2 linked regions of the Sinobacterium norvegicum genome follow. Each later gene encodes a partner of the first gene's protein in a complex. Links are inferred from orthologs where the notes say so. Each region holds a gene or a part of one and is shown in the gene's direction. Other genes may lie near its edges. The genes, in order: lptA and L9P87_RS07865.

The links.
Region 2: lptA (region 1) and L9P87_RS07865 share a complex: the UniProt entries of both Escherichia coli proteins name them as parts of the lipopolysaccharide transport and assembly complex. The link is inferred for Sinobacterium norvegicum from one-to-one orthologs.

The regions. Positions count from the first base shown.
Region 1 is NZ_CAKLPX010000007.1:47,582-50,728, reverse strand. What follows is about bases 1-2,945. They hold lptA (lipopolysaccharide transport periplasmic protein LptA), read left to right. Parts: upstream 1-1,129; coding sequence 1,130-1,762; downstream 1,763-2,945. Other genes in these bases: L9P87_RS17280 (RNA polymerase factor sigma-54), read left to right, coding at 2,725-2,945; lptB (LPS export ABC transporter ATP-binding protein), read left to right, coding at 1,763-2,488; lptC (LPS export ABC transporter periplasmic protein LptC), read left to right, coding at 571-1,140; L9P87_RS17300 (KpsF/GutQ family sugar-phosphate isomerase), read left to right, coding at 1-535. Also shown: more of L9P87_RS17280, read left to right, coding at 2,946-3,147. UniProt on the Escherichia coli protein: Involved in the assembly of lipopolysaccharide (LPS). Required for the translocation of LPS from the inner membrane to the outer membrane.
Region 2 is NZ_CAKLPX010000001.1:1,755,697-1,758,917, forward strand. Bases 1-3,019 are described here. They hold L9P87_RS07865 (LPS-assembly protein LptD), read left to right. Parts: upstream 1-316; coding sequence 317-2,722; downstream 2,723-3,019. Other genes in these bases: L9P87_RS07860 (aminoglycoside phosphotransferase family protein), read right to left, coding at 1-137; L9P87_RS07870 (peptidylprolyl isomerase), read left to right, coding at 2,712-3,019. Outside these bases: more of L9P87_RS07870, read left to right, coding at 3,020-3,221. UniProt on the Escherichia coli protein: Together with LptE, is involved in the assembly of lipopolysaccharide (LPS) at the surface of the outer membrane. Contributes to n-hexane resistance.

The DNA.
Region 1 (3,147 bases):
GGCCTGTCCACTGAATTTAGCTCCAACATCAAGCACTACCGCGGCACTGGTCATGGGAGACGCACTGGCTATTGCACTGCTCGAGGAGAAAGGCTTTACCGCCGACGACTTCGCTTTCTCTCACCCCGGTGGCACTCTGGGTAGACGCCTGCTGCTGAAAGTGTCTGACGCCATGGTCTATGGTGATGAAATCCCCCGCGTTTCAACCAATACCACGCTGAGTAAGGCGCTGGTTGAGATCAGCGAGAAACGCCTCGGCATGACCACTGTTGTCGACGAACAACAAAAAGTCGTTGGGGTCTTCACGGATGGTGATTTACGACGCAGCCTCGACAGCGAAATCGACATTCACCGAGCCACTATTGGCGAATTGATGAACCCAGGTTGCCAGACTGTCAGCCCCGACATGTTGGCGGCCAGTGCCTTGAAAATCATGGAGGACAACCAAATCACCTCTGTTGTTGTTGTCGACCAAGACGATAACCTAGCCGGTGTCGTCCATCTGCATGCACTATTACGAGCCGGTCTGGTATAATTTTGACACTATTAACACGTTACGGATGCTAGCCGGTGAGCAAACGATCGAGACAGGTACAACAATGGCTGGCCGCAGCCGCCACCGTCATTGGTGTCACTGCTGTTGCCTACTTCACCTCGCCGGATAACAATACCGGCGACCTGCTAGTGGCCGCCGTGATTAAAGCACCAGCATGGTATATCACCGAAGCCGATCACCGCAGTTTCGATGTCGACGGCAAGCTGGATACCCACTCGATTGCTGACAAAGCGATTCACTTCGATCACAGCGACACCTCTTTTGTGACTAACCCGGTCATCAAGAGTTACGAGGCCAGTGTGACAAAACAGATAGCCTCGGCAAAAAATGCTACGGTAAACCCTGATAAAACCGTACTATTAACCAACAATGTAGTGATTACCACCGGTAATACCGCTGCCGACAGTACCGTGCTGAACACTGAAATATTATTAATTAACACCGTACTCAATACCGCCGATACCAAAGAAGCGGTGACGATTACCCAGGCATCAGGCGTCACCAAGGCGACGGGGATGCACGCTGACTTCAACAAAGAATTTATTTCTCTACTCTCTGGAGTTCACTCTGTTTATGAGCCATAGCCCCCTAACAGCGATTGCGATTCTCTGCTCCTTGCTGACGGTCCAGCTGGCCCAGGCGCTGCCTACTGACCGCGAACAACCTATTCATATTCGCTCTGATCGCGCCGAGCGTGACGATAAGAATGCGATTACCACCTATATCGGTAATGTCGAACTCGACCAAGGCACGCTTCATATTGAAGCCGACAAAATTATCATCAACCAGGTCAACGGCGAATTATCCAAAATTCAGGCGCTGGGCAAACCGGCAAAATTGCAACAGCGCCCCGAAGAAAACAAGGCGATAGTCTATGCCCGCGGCGAAATCATCGACTATTATGCCGCCAAAGAGCTACTCGTTCTGACCCGCCAGGCCAGTATCGAACAGGATGGCACCCAGGTCGATAGCGAACAGATTGAATACCTCATGGCGGAAGAAATCGTCAAAGCCAAGGGCAACAAAGACCAACAAGAGGGCGATGGCCGCGTTCACGTAGTCCTCCCCCCCAGTAAAAAGAAGGCACCCGCCGCAGAGGTCACCCCGCCATCAGATAGAATACCGGACGAGGCCATACCCACCAGCGAGCCCGCGCCAGAGGCGCCAACTGACACTGACAGCACCGATAAAAGTGAGCAACCTTAGATGGCGACCCTGAAAGCCAACAATTTAGCCAAGGCCTATAAAAAACGTAAAATCATTCAAGATGTTTCATTGTCGATAGACAGCGGGCAAGTTGTCGGCCTACTCGGCCCCAACGGCGCCGGTAAGACCACTTGCTTTTACATGGTCGTCGGGATTGTGCCCCAGGATGCCGGCCAGGTGTGGATCAACGACACCAATATTTCCGCAGAACCTATGCACGGCCGGGCCAAACACGGGATTGGCTACCTGCCACAGGAAGCGTCAATTTTTCGCAAATTATCGGTGGAAAACAACCTGCTTGCGATACTCGAAACACGCCAGGATTTAAACAAGAAACAGCGTCATGCAAAAATGGAAGAGCTGCTACAAGAATTCCATATCACCCATATTCGTAAAAGCCTCGGCATGTCTCTCTCGGGAGGTGAAAGGCGCCGGGTAGAAATAGCGAGAGCGCTGGCCACAGAGCCTGAATTTATCCTGCTCGATGAGCCCTTTGCTGGCGTCGACCCCATCTCGGTTAACGAGATCAAAGGGATTGTTAATCACCTGAAGTCCAAAGGCATCGGGGTACTCATTACCGATCACAATGTCAGAGAGACCCTCGACATCTGTGACAAGGCCTATATCGTCAGCGAAGGCTATATTATTGCCGAGGGCACCGCAGAGACTATTTTGAGTAATCATCAGGTCCGCAAAGTCTATCTGGGTGAGCAATTCAAGCTCTAAACACAAAGGCTATTTTAAAGCTGGTCTAATGTTTGCTTGTCGTCGCGACTACCGATAAACTGACGCTGTATAAATTTGATAATAACTACTGCTTTTACAGAGTTACTGATGATTATAATGCCGGCCTTACTAGATTGCCGGCGGATATCCGGCTATTCAGAGAGCTCTTATTATTGCTATAACCGAAAATAGCAAACAGAGACTGATACGCGGTTCGCTTGGGAGAATCTGTCGCTGTGAAACAATCGCTGCAACTGAAAATGGGTCAGCAATTAACGATGACCCCGCAACTGCAACAGGCTATTCGCCTACTCCAGTTGTCAACGCTCGATTTACAACAAGAGATCCAGCAGGCTCTCGATTCCAACCCCATGCTCGAAGTCACCGAAGAGGAACATAACGCCTCACCGGAAAATAATTTAGAAGCCCTCAACCATACGACTGAGGGACCCGCCCAAATAGAAACAGCCAGCCCCGAAACGCCCGCCGATGCCGCTCAGTCTGATATCGATTGGTCAAACCCTGACAACATCCCCAAAGAGCTTCCCGTTGATACACAGTGGGATGATGTTTACCAGAACACCGGTGGTAGCGCAGGACCTGGCGGCGAAGACTTTGATATCGACAGCCGGAACAGTCAGGCCGAGGGCCTGCACGAG
Region 2 (3,221 bases), on another replicon or contig:
TAGCTGCCCGAGGCATAAGACAAACGATAATAAACACGAAAACTGGCATCGCCGGATACCGACAACCATTGATAGGGCTGATCAATCAGCTCTGGTAACTGCTCTCTCGACCAATTTAATAACGCCTCGAACGACAATTTACGCCTCCATCTCATTTGCAATATAGGAACAACAGCTAGAATGTTTTATCATCGCCTAGATAATATCGTTGTATACCAACAATAACGTGATCACAGTGCCGTATTTACTCACATTTTTACCTCGGCATACAGCGGCACGCCCAACTTCACATCGAACTTTGGATATTTTATAACCCATGGCGTCGACGACACCACTATTAAACCGACAAACGGCCAGCGATTTCATCCGCCGCCGCTTCCCTCGCAAACAGTTAACCACTGCCATCACCCTGATTCTCTGCTCCGGCCAACTCTGGGCTGACAGCTGTGGCAACACCCGCGCCCTCGACTGGGTGCCTGCCTGCGATTTAAGCCCTGAACAACGTGCTCAACTGCGCCCCGGCTGCAACGGCATGTATGTCGCCCCAATCAACCCATCACCGGACGCCCTGCTTTCACCGGATGAAGCCCCCACCAAGGTCAGCGCCGACAGCACCGAGATTACCGATAAAAACAGCGCCAAGTTTGTCGGTGATGTGGTGATTAATCAGGGCAGCCGTCAGATTTTTGCCGATGAGGCCCGCGCCGACAACAGCAGTGACATATTAGAGCTCGAAGGCAATGTGACGGTGAGAGACAGCGGCATTCTGATGCTGGGCGAGAGCGGCTATTTCAACTCTGCCGATGGCACTGGGACGATTAATGAGGCCGAGTTTGTCATCCATCAGGCGGCGGTTCGCGGCGACGCTGAGCATCTCAGCAAAACAGGCGAGATGACGACAGAGTTATACAACAGCAGCTATACCCGATGCGCCCCGGGCAGTAACGACTGGTATATGCAGGCCACCGATATCAAGCTTGAACACGACGAGGGGGTCGGCACCGCCAAACACGCCAAGCTGTATATCAAAGACGTGCCTGTTGCCTACATACCTTACTTTACCTTTCCCATCGATGACCGCCGTAAGTCGGGCTTTCTGTGGCCGACCATAGGTACCGCCAAGGGCGGCAATGGCCTCGATATTACCGTGCCTTATTACTTTAATCTGGCCGAAAACTACGATGCCACACTGGCACCAAGGTATATCCATGGTCGCGGCCTCTCCACCGAACTCGAAACCCGCTACCTCAACAAATACAGCGAGTGGGTATTCAGTGGCGCTTATTTAGACGATGAGGAATACGAGGACACACGCTGGCTGGTTGGCGTCCAGGAACAAGGGGATATCAACGGCCTAAAGCACAGAATAGACTACACCAAGGTCTCCGACGATGATTACCTCAACGACATCAGCGCAGAGAGCCTGGACGTCAAGCGCCAGACCCACCTCGATCAAAAAGCAGAGCTTTGGTACAACACCTACGGCCTGACATTCAAGGCCAAGGCCCAGCAGTATCAAACCATTAACGACACCGTCAATGAGCCCTACCAAATGCTGCCACGACTGGAGGTTAACACCACCGGCTTTCCCGAGGGCAATCAGTTTAACTGGCTGCTAGTCAGTGAATTTACCGACTTCGCCCACAACGACGACAACAAGATTCAAGGCCAGCGCCTCTACTTAGAACCCGGTATTAGCTATACCTTCGAGAGCCGCTGGGGTTATCTAACACCAACAGCCAAGGTGCGCAGCCTGCATTATCAACTCGATGATGAGACCGGCAACCCGAACGAGAACAGAGAGGACTACAGCCCCTCAACCACTGCCGGTATGGCCAGTGTGGAAGCCGGCTTGTTTTTCGATCGCGACCTCAACCTTTTCGGCTCCGGCTATACCCAGACGCTGGAACCCAGGGCGTTCTATCTATACAGCCAGTATGAAGACCAATCGGACAACCCGCTGTTTGACACCGGCGAACTGACCTTTAGCTACAACCAGTTGTTCAGAGATACCCGGTTCAGTGGCCACGATTTAATCGATGATGCCAACCAGATATCGGCCGGTGTCACCACCCGATTCATCGACAACAGCACCGGCATTGAGCGCGCCAGCTTCTCGCTCGGCCAGATTTATTACTTTGATGAGCGTAAAGTCGGGTTGGACAGCAGCTCAGAGACTGATTTTGCCATCGACAGCCGCCAATCTGATATCGCCGGTGAAGCCAGTTTCAGGCCGACGGAAAACCTGCGTTTTATCTCGAATATTCTGTGGGATACCGAGCTGAATGAGACCAAACAGGGCAATATTACCATGCGTTACAACGCCAATGATTATGCCCTGCTCAACCTCAGTTACCGCACCGCCACCGGCGATGATTATTATGTCACCGAGACCGATGGCAGCAAGACGCTTTATAAGGGCGATACCAACCAGAGCGATATCTCCGGTGTCATCCCGATCAACGACAACTGGGCGTTTATTGGTCGATATAACTACGATCATTCGAATAAACGTTCTCTCGAAGAGATTGCCGGTATAGAATACAACAGCTGTTGCTGGAAGACCCAACTGGTCTATCAGAAGGGTATCGATGGCAATAATGAGGTAGAACACGGCGTCTACCTCCACTTTCAACTTAAAGGACTCGGCGGTGTCGGAAACGGTCTAGACCTTGACGACAGTATTGTTGGTTTTGAAGAGCGCGAAGAACATGATAAGTAAGTTGTACAGTATCCCCCGTATCATCACACGCTATAGCGCTATTGCCGCGCTGACCCTGATGCCTATCATCAGCTGGGCCGAAGTGCAGATGCTCGATCGCGTCGTTGTCGTGGTCGACGATGGCGTCATTATGCAGAGCGAACTCGATGAGCGCCTAGAGCAGATACATTACAATATTAAATCCCAAGGCAGGCCGACACCACCTGAAGATCAGCTGCGCAAAGATGTACTCGACACCATGATAGTCGAGAATTTGCAGCTACAGATGGGGCAGCGTGGCGGTGTTCGTATTTCGGACCAACAGCTTAACGAGGCCATGTCTCGTGTTGCTGGCCAAAACGGTCTCAGCCTCGAACAGTTCCAAAAAGCGCTTGAAGCTGATGGTTTAAGCTACCAGGCCACCCGCGAGCAGATTCGCCGTGAAATGATTCTTCAGCAGGTTCAGGCTGGCAATATTAACAACAAGATTCAAATCACCGACAAAGAAATCGAGAACTTC